One region of the Fictibacillus enclensis genome, then DNA from elsewhere that is predicted to be linked to it. Evidence: riboswitches for the same ligand, from Rfam matches in the RefSeq annotation. Region 1 holds a riboswitch; each other region holds the start of a gene.

Evidence for each region. Region 1 has a riboswitch for cobalamin ahead of cobT (nicotinate-nucleotide--dimethylbenzimidazole phosphoribosyltransferase). Riboswitches for the same ligand answer to the same signal wherever they lie in the genome.
Region 2: it holds a riboswitch for cobalamin, as region 1 does, so the genes downstream of both, QNH15_RS09260 (ribonucleoside-diphosphate reductase subunit alpha) here and cobT (nicotinate-nucleotide--dimethylbenzimidazole phosphoribosyltransferase) in region 1, are expected to answer to the same signal.
Region 3: it holds a riboswitch for cobalamin, as region 1 does, so the genes downstream of both, QNH15_RS07590 ((2Fe-2S) ferredoxin domain-containing protein) here and cobT (nicotinate-nucleotide--dimethylbenzimidazole phosphoribosyltransferase) in region 1, are expected to answer to the same signal.

What each region holds. Positions count from the first base shown of each region.
Region 1 is NZ_CP126109.1:868,672-874,314, forward strand. Features, by position in the region: gene QNH15_RS04710 (FeoB small GTPase domain-containing protein) at 1-470, shown strand, start outside; gene QNH15_RS04715 (nucleoside recognition domain-containing protein) at 467-1,867, shown strand; cobalamin riboswitch at 1,945-2,087, shown strand; gene cobT (nicotinate-nucleotide--dimethylbenzimidazole phosphoribosyltransferase) at 2,184-3,263, shown strand; gene bluB (5,6-dimethylbenzimidazole synthase) at 3,250-3,891, shown strand; gene QNH15_RS04735 (IS1182 family transposase) at 4,650-5,643, opposite strand, start outside.
Region 2 is NZ_CP126109.1:1,721,132-1,726,774, forward strand. Features, by position in the region: gene QNH15_RS09240 (copper resistance CopC family protein) at 1-443, shown strand, start outside; gene QNH15_RS09245 (MogA/MoaB family molybdenum cofactor biosynthesis protein) at 466-984, shown strand; gene QNH15_RS09250 (hypothetical protein) at 1,129-1,302, shown strand; gene QNH15_RS09255 (CBS domain-containing protein) at 1,436-1,849, shown strand; cobalamin riboswitch at 1,909-2,109, shown strand; gene QNH15_RS09260 (ribonucleoside-diphosphate reductase subunit alpha) at 2,241-4,508, shown strand; gene QNH15_RS09265 (ribonucleotide-diphosphate reductase subunit beta) at 4,519-5,556, shown strand.
Region 3 is NZ_CP126109.1:1,412,280-1,417,922, reverse strand. Features, by position in the region: gene cobK (precorrin-6A reductase) at 1-70, opposite strand, end outside; gene QNH15_RS07605 (sirohydrochlorin chelatase) at 67-969, opposite strand; gene cobJ (precorrin-3B C(17)-methyltransferase) at 981-2,588, opposite strand; gene QNH15_RS07595 (HoxN/HupN/NixA family nickel/cobalt transporter) at 2,590-3,288, opposite strand; gene QNH15_RS07590 ((2Fe-2S) ferredoxin domain-containing protein) at 3,288-3,677, opposite strand; cobalamin riboswitch at 3,875-4,061, opposite strand; gene QNH15_RS07585 (hypothetical protein) at 4,272-4,757, shown strand; gene map (type I methionyl aminopeptidase) at 5,250-5,643, shown strand, end outside.

The DNA of each region.
Region 1 (5,643 bases):
ACTATATTGTATTTGAAAAACCGGATGTGACACTTGTCGTGGTGGATGCAACCTCTCTGGAACGGAACCTGAATCTTGCTCTGCAAATACTGGAAATGACTCAAAATGTAATTATTTGCATTAATTTGATGGATGAGGCAGAAAAGAGAGGCATCTCGATCAATGAACGATTACTGACCCGCCGTCTTGGTGTTCCTGTCATAAAAATTTCAGCCCGGAACAAAGCGGGATTTCCCATGTTGCTCGACACCATCGAACGCCTGGCAGAGGGCAAACTTGTATGCGAACCCGCGCGGATGACATACGACAAAGACATTGAAGCAAAGATCGCTTCATTGGAGCCCCTTGTGGCTGATCTGGTGGAAGATCGCATCTCTTCCCGCTGGGTGGCTTTGCGCTTGTTGGATGGGGATGAATCTCTGCTGGATGAGTTGAAATCAAGGCTGAAGGTAAAGGAGGGATCGGCATGAATACAGAACTGGCAAGTTCAGGTTCAAGAGGAGATTTGAATGCTCTCTATGAAAAGGCACAGCAGCTTACATCACCAGATCTTCGTGATAAAATTGTGGGCAGCCTTTATCAGGAAAGCAAGCGGCTTTGCGAGGCGGGTGTTCATCATTCAAACACCAAACGTGATCGGCGAACGGAGAAACTGGATGCTGTTTTCACCTCTCCCATTTGGGGCTTTCCAATCATGATGGTTATGCTAGGCATTGTTTTTTATCTTACAATCGCCGGCGCCAACGTTCCATCTGACATGATTGCCCGGTTTTTCGGATGGCTCGAAAACTACATTACAGCCTTTTTTCAGTGGATGAGTGCTCCGGATTGGCTATATGGTGTTCTCGTTTTGGGTCTCTATCGCGGCACTACCTGGGTCGTAAGTGTGATGCTGCCGCCGATGGCAATCTTTTTTCCAACGTTCGCTTTGCTTGAAAACTATGGATATTTACCGAGAGTAGCGTTCAATATGGACCGCATCTTCAAAAAAGTGGGCGCACACGGCAAGCAGTCCCTGACGATGGCGATGGGGTTTGGCTGCAATGCTGCAGCAATGATGTCTTCGCGGATTATTGAATCACCGAGAGAGCGAATGCTTGCCATCCTAACTAACAATTTTGTACCATGCAACGGCCGTTGGGGAACACTGATTGTGCTGGCTTCCCTCTTTATGGCGGCAGGATATACAGGTGGAGCCAAGTCCCTTGTTACAACGTCTGTAATTGTTGGCATTGTGTTGTTTGGGATTCTTGTTACCTTTTTGGTCTCCTGGGTATTATCAAAGACGGTTCTCAAAGGGGTGCCTACCCACTACACACTCGAGCTTCCTGCATATAGAAGGCCAAAATTTTGGGAAACGGTCATCCGTTCATCACTTGAGCGTTCATGGGCGGTACTTCTAAGGGCTGTTAAGGTCGCTGCGCCAGCAGGTATACTGACTTGGGTGCTGGCCAATGTTACGGTTGGCGACACAAGCGTTCTTATGCATATCGTCAATTTCCTGGATCCTTTTGGACAGATGCTGGGGCTCGACGGCTGTATTCTGATGGCATTCCTGATCGGGCTGCCAGCAAATGAAATTGTCCTTCCCATTTTGATTATGGGATATCTTTCTACAGGGGCACTGACAGAGGTTGATAACCTGGGAGATTTGAAACAAATTTTCGTAGACCAAGGGTGGACGTGGCTCACAGCATTGAATACGATGCTGTTTTCATTGCTTCATTTTCCATGCGGAACGACTCTGGTCAACATTTATAAAGAAACAAAAAGCATAAAATGGACCTTTTTGGCTTTTCTCATTCCAACCATGATCGCCATCTTCGTAACATTCGTTATTGCACAAAGTGTGAGAATGCTGGGATGATATAAAAACCAGGACCGTATGACCGGTTCTGGTTTTTCCTATATCAAATTCTTTAAAGAATTGTTATGATAAAAAACAATTACATAAAATTTATGAGTGCTCAAGACCAAAAATGGTTGAGAGATAATAGGGAATCCAGTGTAATTCTGGAGCAGCCCACGCTACTGTAAAACCGGTTAAACCGGTAAGCCAGGAGACCTGCTTATAAATCTTGATTTCTGTGTCTTCGGTGGGAAGAAAGGGATAGTGTACGTTAGATCAAAACCTTGGCGCCTGCAGTCAAGGTTTTTTGTTGAAATAGAAGGGAGAGAAAAGGATGAAAAACCATTGGAAAAATGCCCGTATTCCGGCAATCGATGAAAAGATGGGAAGTGCTGCACAGACCTACATTCATTCATTAACAAAACCGGTTGGCAGTCTTGGAAGATTGGAAGCTTTGGCGGTGAGTCTTGCCTCTATGACGAAAGAACGCTTTCCAATTGTATTTCCGCCGGGTGTTCTGATTTTTGCTGCTGACCATGGCATCGTTTCAGAAGGAGTGTCAGCCTATCCCCAGGAAGTAACGAGCCAGATGGTGCGTAACTTTTTGAATGGCGGAGCTGCAATCAACGTGTTCAGCAAACAAATCGGTGCCAAGTTGAACATCGTGGACATTGGAATAGCCGCTGATATTGACAGCCAGACCCTGATTTCCCGAAAAGTACGTTATGGCACGGCCAATTTCCTTGTGGAAGATGCAATGACCCGGGAGGACGCCGAGCAGGCTGTTGATGCGGGGTATCAGACGGCAAACGAAATGATTAAAAGTGGAGTAAAGTGTCTTATTCCAGGTGAAATGGGGATTGGCAATACGACGGCGAGCAGTGCCGTAGTCGCGGTGGTGAGCGGTGAAAAAGTCGGAACACTGGTTGGGACAGGCACCGGCATTAAAAAAGAGAAGCTGCAGGTCAAAAAAGAGGTCATTCAAAAGGCGCTGGAGCTGAGGAAACCGAATGCGGATGATCCGGTTGATATTTTATCCAAAGTGGGAGGGCTGGAAATTGCCGGAATGGCCGGAGCCATGCTGGCAGCATCCTCAAGCAGAATTCCGATTTTGGTGGATGGCTTTATCGCGAGTACGGCTGCCTTAATCGCAAAGATGATCTGCAGCCGTTCTGCTGATTACATGATCATGGGTCATCGCTCGGTTGAACCCGGCCATACGATGTTGATAAAGCTGCTTGAAAAGGAACCGATTCTGGATTTAGGCATGAGGCTGGGTGAAGGGAGCGGTGCGGCGGTTGCCTTTCCCATTCTTTTGTCGGCCTCACTTATGATCAACGAAATGGCGACATTTGAGACCGCTCAAATATCCGCCAAGAACCAGGAAGGAGAAACACGCCTTGTTTACAAATGATGAAAAAGAAGCTGTCTATAAAGTCATTGCTGCTCGAAGGGATGTCCGGAGTTTTTTGCCGGACCCTGTTCCGGATGAAGCCGTTTATTCTATATTACAAGCAGCCCATCAAGCTCCGTCTGTTGGTTTCATGCAGCCATGGAATTTTATTCTGGTCACCTCAGAAGAAGTAAAGAATCGTATGGCATGGGCCGCCGACAAGGAAAGAAGAGCCCTGGCCATACACTACGAAGACGATTCGCGGTCATCCATGTTTATGAATCTGAAAATAGAAGGAATAAAAGAAGCACCTTTAACAATTTGTGTAACTTGTGATCCGACGCGGGGCGGCTCTCATGTTCTGGGCAGAAATTCAATTCCTGAAACCGATAGGATGTCCACGGCTTGTGCTATCCAGAATATGTGGCTGGCATCCTGTGCAGAAGGATTGGCCATGGGCTGGGTCAGCTTTTACAAGAAGGCAGATATCCGTGATATTTTACATATTCCACCCCACATTGAGCCAGTGGCGCTCCTTTCCCTGGGATATACGGAAGATTATCCGCAGAAACCCATTCTCGAAACGGAGAAATGGGAAAACAGAAAAGAACTGGATTCCTTGATTTATTCTGACCGGTGGGAAGGATAAGCAGGAAATGTAACCTGTTATAAAAGGCAACCACCAAGCATAATCATAGACCATGTGCAGAAAACATATGAAGGAAGGACTGCCGTATGAGTGAATACTGGGCGGAAAAAGCTTTGGTTAAATTCCAGTCTCAGTTTGATCAAAATACGACCTACAACATAAAGAACAGCCAAAGATTGTCCGGCAGCTCAAAGATATGGAAGTATATGGATTTCGCCAAGTTTGTCGGTATGCTTTATCAAAAATCGTTGTTCTTTCCGAAACCGTCCCTTTTTGTGGACAATCATGAAGGCAGTTATTCTGCCCTGGACGTAAATAATATCCTCAATGATCCGCTGTCTTACCTTACCGTGCCGGTGGATGAAAATCTCTCAAAAGCCGAGAAAAGAAGACAGCTCCATGAATATATCAAGCAGATGCATGATTATGTCGGGGTCAATTGCTGGCATTTGAACGAAGAGGAATCAGCGGGGATGTGGAACCTGTATTTGAAATCGGATGAAGGAATTGCCATCTGTTCCACACTTGATAAGCTGTTTACCAGCATCAATGACAAACGTTTTCGGACATATGTCGGGCAGGTTCAATACATTAATTTTAATTCGGAAATGGCCAGTCTGAACCCCTATGAAACGTTATTCTATAAACGGAGGTCTTTCAGCCATGAAAATGAAATCCGGCTGCTTGCCTTCGATGATCCAAATCATCGGAGATTCAATCATAAGGACGGGGCCTATGTGGATTGTAATTTACACACGTTAATTGACGAAGTGTATGTGTCTCCCACCAGTCCGGAGTGGCTGAAGGAAGTGGTCCAGTCGGTGCTTGAAAAATACAGGCTTCCGTTTAAGCCGGTGATCAAGTCTTCCTTGTATGAAAGTCCCTTCTATTAAAAAAGAGGCTGTCCAATAAGTCCCTAAAATGAAAGCAGGACGGAAAAACGATAAGTTTTTCCGTCCTGCTTTTTTTGGTTGTTCTTTTTTCCTGAAAGTAGTCAGGCGAATGCCTGCTACTTTCAGGAGGTTGTGGGCCAATGCCACGATTCCAAACTCTACATGTACCTTGTCCAGTCCCCGCAACGACCACCTGCGGAACGACCGATTGCCCTTGATGTGGCCAAAGACGCTTTCCACTTCGACTTTACGTCGGGCATAAATCGCGGCTTTTTCCTCACATTCAAGGGCTGCTTTTGCTTTGGCCTTCATTTCTTCATAGATCGTGTTCCAATGCACCTGGCGGTTCCCTTTCGCTTTGGTGCACTTGGTTTTAAACGGGCAATCCGTACAATCTTCGCATTCATAAATCTTGAAACTTTGTTCCAGACCGGATCGGTTCTTTTTCTTCAGATATTTCTTAAACGGTACCCTTCTGCCATTGGGACAGATAAACCAATCATCGAGTTCCTCATATACCCAGTTCTTTGCGTTTTTGATCTCGTTTTTATAGCTTCGGGTTTGTTCCTTCAAATAGCTTCCATAGGGAATCAGAAAATCAAATCGCGGTTCTGTTTCTTCTCCGACCGCAAACAAATAGTTCTCTTCGCTGCCATAACCGGCATCCGCAATCACGGTTTTCGGCATCGGTAAAGAAGACGCGGCCAGTTTCTCTAAATGAGGAATGAAACACCGCGTATCTGTCGGGCGTTGATGAAGGGAATAAAACAAAACAAATTGGTTCTCGGTCGCCATCTGTACATTGTAGCCGGGTTTCAACTGGCCGTTCTTCATGTGGTCTTCTTTCATGCGCATAAAG
Region 2 (5,643 bases), 850 kb from region 1:
GCGCTGTAGTCCAAGAAAATCTCAATAAGATCACTTTAACGTTTGAAACTAAAATCGAAAATTTAAGCACCATGAAAGTAACTAGAGATGGAAAACCGGTAGATATTAAAACAGCTGTAAACGACAGGGTTTTGACGGGCACTTCACCGGATCCGTTTGAAAACGGAAAATATAACGTGGATTATAAAATCATTGGTGCCGATGGACATGTGATTGAAAAGGGATTTACTTTTACCGTAGATCAACCAGAAGAAAAGAAAGAAGCGAAAAAAGAACCAGAAAAAAACACTGAAAAAGCGCCAGCAACCAAACAAAAGGAAAAATCAGAACAAAAAGCAGAGAAAGCAGAAAGCAAAACCAATTCATCTGCCCCGGTATTTATCGTTATTGTCGTCATCGTCATTGCCATTGCGGTATGGCTGATTAAAAGAAAAAAGAAGTAGAATGGCGGAAAGGAGATATGAAATGAGTGTTGAAGAGCATAAAAAAGAATCATCTTCATCAGTAAGCTGCAAAGTGATTACAGTGAGTGACACAAGGACTGAGGAAACCGATAAAAGCGGCATCTTAATAAAAGATCAACTCGTTCAAAATAGACACAGCGTTTCGCAGTATGCGATTGTAAAAGACGAAGTGGATGAAATTCGGTCCGCTGTTCTTGAAGGCTGCCAGGCAGAAGACGTAGAGGTTATTCTGATCAACGGGGGAACTGGAATTGCCAAACGGGACGTAACCATCGAAACGCTGGAGCCCCTGTTTACGAAGGAAATACCGGGATATGGAGAGTTGTTTCGCATGCTGAGTTATACAGAAGACATTGGTTCTGCGGCAATTATGAGCAGAGCCGTTGCAGGCGTCATTGATTCCACCGCTGTTTTTGCGATGCCTGGATCATCTGGCGCGGTAGCTTTGGCCATGAAGAAACTCATCCTTCCTGAAATCGGACATGTTCGAAGAGAAATCAATAAAGATTTGCCTAAGTAACAGATCATTTCCTTGTTCTGCCTATCTCATGTCATAAAAGGGTACAGCTTCCAATAAATTTAGTTAAGCGTGACAGACGCTGAAACTTTTTATTCGGCAGCTACGTATACTAGATTATGAAAACGCTTTATCGGGAGGTTTCAGATGGGCGGGATATTGCGGAAAGCGATTGAAGAAAGAAAAAAATTTTTGATTCAGATGCTTAAAAAGGCCGGGATCAGCAAGGAGCTGGAATCGCCATTATCCGAACTTGAAGAAGAGTATAAAAGCTGGCTCTATCAACAGGATGCTGTCATAGAACCGGGTAAAAAAGTTTAACACCTTCTTAGTGTGGGAATAAAAATAAAGCATAAGAGTCCTTCTCAGGGCTTTTTTTGTGTGAAAGAAGACCATCCTTTTTGCTATAGTATATAATGAACAGCTGCAATTAAGGGTTAAAGGAGATCACAGCATGAACATCGCTTTTTATCTATTGCCTAAAGATGAGGTAAAATATTTGAATCCTGAATCGACCATTAGGCAGGCTTTGGAAAAGCTTTCGTATCACAAATATACGTCTGTTCCCCTCGTTTCTGAGGAGGGACAATATGTCGGGACTTTGACAGAGGGGGATTTGCTGTGGAAACTGAAAGAGGCTTTTGATCTTGGTTTCCATGATGTAGTGAAAACAAAGTTAAAGGATGTACCGCAGCGGGTGAATAATATTTCGGTTTCCATTAATTCAAATATGGAAGATTTAATCACGCTTGCAACCGACCAAAATTTTATACCTGTAACGGATGATGACGGCCATTTCATCGGCATTATCCGGCGAAGGGATATTATAAAATATTGTGCACGTACCATCTGGGATAACAATAAATAAAGAAAAGGTATTGACAATTACTATATTTAGTGTGAAAGTAGGGTTTAAGGAACTAAATATAGTATTATGAAACAATAGGTGTCTGTTAAAGACTTAATAGGGAATCCGGTGCAATTCCGGAGCTGTCCCCGCAACTGTCATGTGGACGAAACGGAGATCCACTGTGTAAAGGCCGCGCACAAAGCTGTGGCTTTTACATGGGAAGGTCCGGAGTAGGATGAAGCAGTAGCCAGTAGACCTGCCATTTGTTTCACGGTTTTGATTCTTCGGGGAGTGAGAAACAAAAGCGGCACCAATCTGCTTTTTGTTTTTTACATACTACGTGTCGTTTTTGGGCTCATCCAATGGATGGGCCTTTTATTTTTGTTTGAAAAAGAGAGGAGAGCTATAAATGGCTACAGATATTTCAAGAGTCCAGCAGATAATTGGTGAACTCCAGGAGATTTTAGAGGAATTTCCCCAGCTGAGGCACAGAAATGAATACATAGAAAAAGTCTCCTGTTTTGCCCATCAGGAGGAATCCACACAAAAGATGCTGAACATGGGGGTACTTTATGCCCTTGAGAATATTTCCATGGAAGAGCCAGACTGGACCTTTGTAGCAGCAAGAATCCACCTGAAAAAGCTGTACCGGGAGGCAGCAAAGAACAGAAACAATGAATCCGGACAATCTTATGGGGCACTATATGAACTAATTGAGCAGTTGACCGGAATGGGGATTTACGACAGCAGCCTCCTGCGAATGTATTCCAGCGCCGAAATCAACGAGCTTGAGAGCGTAATTAATCCGGATCAGGATCATAAGTTTACCTACATCGGAATTCGGACCCTGGCAGACCGCTATTTGGCTCATTCACATGAAGGCGGCGTGTACGAGCTTCCACAGGAGCGGTTTATGATCGTTGCGATGACACTGCTCTCCAGGGAGCCTGAAGAAAAGCGTCTCGGCCTGGTGAAAGAAGCATACTGGGCGATGTCGAACCTTTACATGACCGTTGCCACACCGACATTGGCGAACGCAGGAAAAAGCTATGGACAGCTGTCCAGCTGCTTCATTGATACGATGGAGGACAGCTTGCGGGGAATCTATGATTCTACAACAGATGCAGCCACTCTTTCCAAAGGGGGCGGGGGGATTGCCGTATATCTCGGTAAAATCAGAAGTCTCGGCTCCGAGATCAAAGGATTCAAAGGAAATTCCTCCGGAATCATTCCATGGGCGAAATTGCTGAACCAGACCGCTGTAAGTGTAGACCAGCTGGGCCAGCGAAAAGGAGCGATCGCCATTTACTATAATGTGTTTGGCAAGGATTTGTTTTCATTCCTTGATGCCAAGCTGAACAATGGGGACGAACGGCAAAGGGTGCATGATCTGTTTCTCGGCCTTTGCATCCCGGATTTGTTTATGGAAAAAACAGAGGCCCGGGACGATTGGTATTTGTTTGATCCTTACATGGTCAAAAAGGTAATGGGCTATGAACTGGATGACTATTATGATGAAGTGCCTGGAGAGGGAAGCTTCCGGCAAAAGTACGAGGAATGTGTTCACGCGGCAGATCAGGGATATTTTGGTGAAAAAGGGTCCGGTGGCTATTATGTTGTGCCGGCAATCGAGATTTTTAAACGCATCATGAGAAGCCAGCTCGAAACAGGAGTGCCTTATATGTTTTACCGGGACACGGTGAATCGTACCAATCCAAATAAGCACAAAGGGATGATCTACTGCAGCAATCTGTGTACCGAAATCGCGCAAAACGGTTCAGCCACAACCGTGGAGGAAGAGATCACCGAGGATGGAAAGATTATCATCACCAAACGGCCCGGCGACTATGTAACTTGTAATTTAAGTTCCATTTCTCTTGCCAGGGCAGTAAAGGCGGATGTCCTTGAACGCCTTATTCCGATTCAAGTCCGGATGCTGGATAATGTGATTGATCTGAACGAAAACCGCATTGAAGTCAAGCAGGCCGTGCTCACTAACCAAAAGTACCGGGCGATCGGACTCGGCACGTTTGGCCTTCATCATCTTCTGGCTCTTGAAGGTATCCGCTGGGAATCGGAAGAAGCGGTTCAATATAATGATGAATTGTATGAAAAAGTCAATTACCTGACCATCAAAGCCAGCAATGAATTGGCAAAAGAAAAAGGCTCCTACCCGGCTTTTGAAGAGTCTGACTGGGAGACCGGGATTTATTTTGAGCAAAGAGGCTACCAGTCTGAAAAATGGCTGAAGCTCAAGGAAGAGGTTCAGGCTTCGGGTATCCGAAACGCCTGGCTGCTGGCGGTTGCACCGAATGCGACAACAAGCCTGATCGCGAATTCAACTGCTTCTGTGGATCCCATTTTCAAAAAAGAGTACTCAGAAGAGAAAAAGGATTTTAAAATTCCGGTTACCGCTCCCGACCTGACACCCCTGACGAACTGGTATTATAAATCGGCGTATGAAGTGGATCAGCATTTCAGCATTAAACAAAATGCGGCAAGGCAAAAGCATGTGGACCAATCGATTTCCTTTAACTTTTATGTGAAGAGTACGATCAAGGCAAAAGAGCTGCTGGATCTTCATATGACCGCCTGGAAATCAGGGTTGAAGACCACGTACTATACGCGGTCAACATCCGTTTCGGAACTTGAAGACTGTGAAAGCTGTTCGAGCTAGGAGGATAAGGATGAAAACATTAAGCAAACGAGAATTATACGATGTAACCGCCCCGAATGCATCAACGGGAATTCTGAATGGCAGAAGTTCAAACGTACTGAACTGGGATGATGTCCGGTACAGTTGGGCTTATCCGATGTACAAGAATATGCTGGCTAATTTTTGGACTCCGTTTGAGATCAATATGTCCGGCGACGTAAAGCAATATCAGCAGCTTTCCGGCGAGGAGAAGGATACATTTAACAAAATTATCGGGCTTTTGGCTTTTCTGGACAGCATTCAAACCGACTATTCTTCCAGGGCTGCCGAGTATCTCACCGATTCAAGCCTTTCAGCGCTGATGACTGTGCTTTCCTTCCAGGAGGTCGTCCATAACCAGTCCTATTCCTATGTGCTTTCAAGCCTTGTGAACAAGCAGAAGCAGGATGAAATCTTTGAGTACTGGAAGCATGATAAAGTACTGCGGGAACGAAATGATTTTATAGCAGAGGGATATACGCGGTTTACGGAAAATCCGACATCGAGAACATTTATGGAATCGATTGTCTATGATGTGGTCCTAGAAGGCTTGAATTTCTATACGGGCTTTGCCTTTTTCTACAACCTGGCGCGAAACCAAAAAATGATGAGTACGAGCACGATGATTAATTATATTAATCGTGATGAACAGCTTCACGTCCGGCTGTTTTGCCAAATCTTTAAAGAATTGCTGAAAGAAGTACCGGAATTGGACAATGAAGAAACGGAGCGTTTCGTACAGGAAACCTTTAAAAAGGGGGCAGAGCTGGAAATACAGTGGGCCCGCTACATCATCGGTGACCGATTTGCCGGACTGAACATGCCGGAGCTTGAAGCGTATATTAAATTTATGGCCAACAAAAGAGTGAATGAACTCGGGGTAGAACGGCCGTTCCAGGGATTCAGGGAAAATCCGATGAAATGGATCAGGGCGTACGAGCATGTGGACAGCGGCAAGAGTGATTTTTTCGAACAAAAGCCCCGGCAATATACAAAGGTATCGGATGCAAATGGATTTGACGATCTTTAAACATGATTGATTATTGTTCACCTGAAAGTAAACATGATAAACTGAATAACGGAGATATTGAACTCCTGCAGGACTTCCTGCAGGAGT
Region 3 (5,643 bases), 540 kb from region 1:
GGTAGCCAGCTTCCTTTATGGTGAGTGCAAGCTCCCGTGCATCACTCGTTCCCGCAAGAAAAAGAATCATACCTTATGTTCCTCCGGCTCATGGGAATGATCATGATGATGGTGGTGATGATGCCCATGACTATGATCGTGATCGTGATGATGATGGTGGTCGATATGCTCCATGGCGTCGAGGCGGTACTGACACGTATCGCAGTTCATCTTCACTTCTCCCTGAAGTACTTCCTCCATCCGGTCGATCAGGATTTTCTGAAGATCCGGATGAAAACCAAAATACTGAGCCAGCTGAAATTCAAGGTCCGAGTACTGCTGTTTGAAATCGGCGACCATCTTCTCCAGCCGGTTGATCAGGATGCCAGTAAACAAAAAGTACGGAAGGATGATGACCTTTTTGGCGCCAAGCTTGATGCATCGCTCCACTCCTTCGGCAACGAGCGGATCGGTCACTCCCATAAAGGAAGGTTCAATGATCTTATAGTTCAGACGCTCCCACAGCAGTCTCGTAATCTTGTACAGATCACTGTTGGCGTCCGGATCACTGCCTCCGCGCCCGAGAAGAATGACCGCAGTATCCTCATCAGGAGAAGCTGGATTCTCGCCGATCTCCTGCAGACGATGAGTGAGAATATCGAGTGCCGCTTCATGGACACCGATCGGACGTCCATACGAAAAGTTGATATGCGGGTATGCTTCCTTCGCCTCATCGATCGCAGCTGGAATATGAATCTTGGAGTGACCTGCCGGAAGCAGCATGATCGGCACCACGGCTACCGAAGTGGCGCCTTTTTGAACACAACTCTCAATCCCCTCATGAATATCAGGACTTTCAAATTCCAGAAAACACGTTTCGACCAGCAGTCCGGAATCCACCTTTGTCCGTATTTCGTCGATAAAGGTGCGAACCTGCTCATTGCCTTCCGGATCCCGGCTGCCATGGCCTACCATTAAAATTGCCTTCATTGTTTTCCTCCTTAATCTCCGCATGGAGCCGGTTCGAGCTGAATGACCGGAGCCATGTCTTTATGTTTGAATCCGCCAACCTCTTGCACGCGTTTGAAGAACTTAAAGAACCGCTCATTTGGATGCCCTTTTTCCTCATATTCCTGGATGATACCCGTAACGATGCCCACCAGCTGATCCGGTTCGATCCCTTCCATGACTGGCTGGGCTGAATGCGCGGTCCGGCTGAGCGGCTTGCCACCGAGGAACAGATCGAATTTGCCTTTGCGGAACACGATACCGATATCCTCCTGAACACCTCCATAGCAAGCCATTCCGCAGCCATTGAATCCAAGCTTTAGTTCCTTTGGAAGCGCCCGTCCGCCAAGTTCTTCCTGCAGCTGTTCCACGTAAGGAATGGAATCGTACTTTTCTCCGTCACAAAAGTCACACGCCTTGATCTGAAGCACGTCTCCCGCCGGAAGCAGCAGGAAGCCTTCTGCTTTTAGCTTTTCAGTAACGAGGTCGGGCTCGTCCGTCGACAGCTGCACCTTGATCTGATGGTGCGGTGTGTATTCCATCTCTCCATGCTCGCCGACCACTTCGGCTAAAGTAAGGAGTTGTTTCGACGTAAACTTTTTATTTACCAGCCCGGGACTCACTCCAAATTCCAGAATGGATTCAACGCGGGATGGAATGATATCTTCTGCAGGCTCTTCCTCCTGCTTACCGGTCGCCAGAGCTAGCGCTTCATTCGCCAGCTGAAGAGCACTAGCTTGAGCTTCGACCTTTTCACTCACCGGCTCTTCGTCCGGCAGCGCCCATGGTTCATTTTCCTTGCGCAATCGTTCATGCGGGCGTAATCGCTGCTTTTCTGTATTCAGCGTGTATTTTCGCTGATAACCTCTTGGGGTAATGAGTTTGTTTTCGTCATACAAAAAGGTTTGTGAGTTTCCGACGATGACCGTCGTCAGCATGCCAATGTCATGGTCGAGCATATCTCTCAGGTTTGAGATCACCACGCTCTCCCGGTCACGGTACGCACTTTTTACGAGACCGACCGGAGTCTCCGGCGAACGGTGCTGCAGGAGAATTTTTTGAGCTTCAACAATCTGTCTTGTGCGCCTTCCGCTTTTCGGGTTATAAAAGGCGATGACGAAATCCGCTTGTGCCGCGGCTTCGATCCGTTTTTCGATCAGCTTCCATGGCGTAAGGTGGTCGCTCAGACTGATGGTACACGCATCATGCATGACCGGAGCGCCGAGCAAGGAGGCACAGGAATTGATCGCCGAGATCCCCGGAATCACTTCCACTTCCACCCCGGTGGCTTCCTTCCAGCCTTTTTCCACGAGCACCTCGTACACGAGGCCGCTCATCCCATAAACGCCGGCATCCCCGCTTGAGATGACCGCCACCTTTTGCCCATCTTCCGCCATTTTTACAGCGGCTTGAGCCCGGCTGACTTCCTCGGACATCCCGGTACTGATGATTTTCTGGCCGGTGATCAGGCCGCTGATGAGTTCCACATACGTTTTATAGCCGACAATACAGTCACTTTCCTGGATCGCCTGCTTTGCCCGTTCGGTAATGTGGTCATAGCTTCCAGGTCCGAATCCGATAATGAGCAGCTTTCCTTTCATGTCAAAAACCTCCTTTCAACAGTTCGGCCATCATATAGAGCCCGAGCCCTACGCTGTACACGCCGGTCACGGAACCGAGTACGATGTAAAATCCTTTCTTCATGCTCGCTTTCATAAAGCCCCAGGTGAACAAGAATGTTACACAGATGGTGGAAGCTAAAAGTCCGATTACGAACAGGACGAGCTGCATGGTGGCGCCTGTGACACTGCCAAGACCAGCCGCCTGGGTAACGGCTGCGATCTGGGTCGGGCTTTCCACACCGATTCCATGGATAACGCCGATGATAAAGGCGCTGATGATACCAAATTTCGTTAGATCTGAGGTTTCTTTTTTTGAACCGGTCAGTTTTTGTATGTATTCCATGACAATCATTAATCGGCTTTTGTACTCATAGTCTTTCTTCCGCTGAAAGATAGACAGGATGATAATCAAGCCCAGAATAATCAGCGTTACACTGACGGCGAGCTCCAGATAGCTCTGCGCACCTTCTGGCATTTTCGCCCCAACATAGATGGACAAAAGCCCGATCAAAAAGACGATCGCTCCATGGCCGAGGGCATACATAATCCCCAGCGTCAGCTGTCTTTTTCGTCTACGTTCGCTTCCCACCATATCCGCGATCGCAGCGACATGATCACCATCCAATCCGTGGCGCATGCCGATAAAAATCGCCAGCACCGCAAAGGTCATTAATTCCATTACTTCACGGCCTCCTTTTCCTTCACTTTCTCAACGCCGGTTGTCCAGCCGTTTTCTGCCTCCAGACAGAATCCTTCTTCACCGTATTCATAGATCACATGCTGTATCATCTTTTCACCTTTTCCCAAGTGATTAGTGACAAGTTTCCTTGCTGCCTCTTCATCCGGCACGCTGTACCATGTTCCTTCCGGATAGATGATCGCCACACAGGCGTCTTTGCACCGTCCGTTGCAGCGGGTCCGGGTCGTGTGCACCTGCTGGTCAAGCTCCTGCTTTTTAATTTCGTCGCGAATCGCCTGAGTCAATTCCTCTCCGCCTTTTCTCATACAGCTTGATCCGTTGCAGATGAGCACATGGCTCATTGTTCCGTTTAAGTTCCATGTCGTCATAACATCACTTCCTCTACTTTTTTCCACGCAAAAAAGGGCAGCCTCTCATGTCAGCCCCCTTTAAGAAATTCCGTTGATTAAACAACGTAAACGGAAGGTTGATTGACACGCGGCCACCCTGTAACTGCGAATGTAAACCATTTTACGAAATGGATTATATTGCAACATAGAAACGACGTCATCCTCCCTCCGAGAATTGTATGACTCATTTAAAAGCAGGTCTCCTGGCTCGCACATCACCTGAATCTGTCACCTTCCCAGCTCTTGGCCAGTGGCTATATCGACAGTCCATCAATGCTTACAGTAGCGGGGGCTGCACCGGATTTACACCGGTTTCCCTATTATCCCAAGGTTCACTTGAGCACTTTTAAATACCTATTCAGTTAAAAATCGTGTTGAACATAACCTACTATACTTTCAGAAAATGCACAATAGTCATTTTGTTGGAGATCCCTGCTTTTTTGTTTGAAATGTTACTTTTTTAGTTCCATCTGCCCCTGCCATCCCTGACAAAACTCCCATCTATCATTTGATTTCCAAGGATAATCTTGGTAGGCTTAAAGAAACAGACCGGGAAGGAGATGAAGAGCCATATTGAAAAAACTCACACTCTCCCTTGCAACAGGAACCCTGCTCATTTCTTGTTTCATCATGTTACTCTATCATACTGCGAACCACTCCATACATAAGCCTACACCGTATAAAGAACGCGTGTACTTTTCAGAACTGCTGTTAACCAAGCAAATTCAACATACATATAACAAAATCAGCTATCTTTCTTCGGCCCATCAAATCAAAAATATACCCGTTTTCAGGAGCGAATTCAACGACATCGATTTTAGAAGTTTACGTGTGCTTGCCTCTAACGTTCCCGATCCCAAAATCACCAAGGATATCTCCAACATCCAACAGCTGCAGCACCTTGTCAAAAATGATAACCAGCCGAGAGCCGTGGTTTATCTTTACCGGATTCTCAGTGACCTCGCCAACCAGTCATCACTTTACGGATTCAGCTATACATACGAAGGAAAAGAGACCTATAAGATCGATCAATTGCTGCAACGACATAGGGTAAATTAAAAGGACTGCTCAGGCGGTTCTTTTTTACACTCGCTCAGAAAAAATCAAAATTAAGGAGACGATTTCAATGAATTTAGGCACTCCATCAGCACGAGGGAATACAGCTAAAATCTATCTTTATAAAAACAAAATTGTAAAAGTGTGTTTAATGATGTCTTTTCAGACAGGGAGTCCTTTTATGAAGCCCATAAACAAAGATACGCATTATCCTTTGGGCTGAATGTTCCTGAATATTGATGTCACCAAAATAAAAGGAAATAATCCATCATAATGGAATATTGTAGTGGACGGACGCTGGGTGAAATCGTAAACGATTTGTGTAAAGGGATAGCGTCAGGAAATGCGGATTTACAATGCTAAGCACATTTTCAAGACGGATTCCCCACATTCGTGTGTAAGTATCCTTTTTAAGATCCAAAGGGACATAAGTTTCTTTTTCGAGTACACTGGAATTAAATAGTGGGTTATATTAAAAAATGGGAGGTTTGAAACTTGTCCATTGAATCAGAACACGATCTCATCGCTCTGCAGAGGATAGGCCGTATCGTTGCATTAGCCCGTGAAGAGATGCTTTCCTATGTCCGGGCGGGAGTCACAACGGCTGAGCTCGACTGTATCGGTAAAAGGGTGCTGGATGAGCATGGAGCCGTCTCCGCACCAAATATCACCTACGGTTTTCCGGGAACAACCTGTATCTCTGTGAATGAGGTGGCTGCGCATGGCATCCCAGGCCCTCGGGTTCTGAAGGAAGGGGACGTCGTTAATATTGATGTGTCGGCGGGGCTAGGAGGATATTATGCTGACACCGGGGCAACGATAGTGGTAGGAACCGGTTCACCACACAAGGAAAAACTGTGTCAGAGCTCGCTTCGGGCGTTGCATCAGG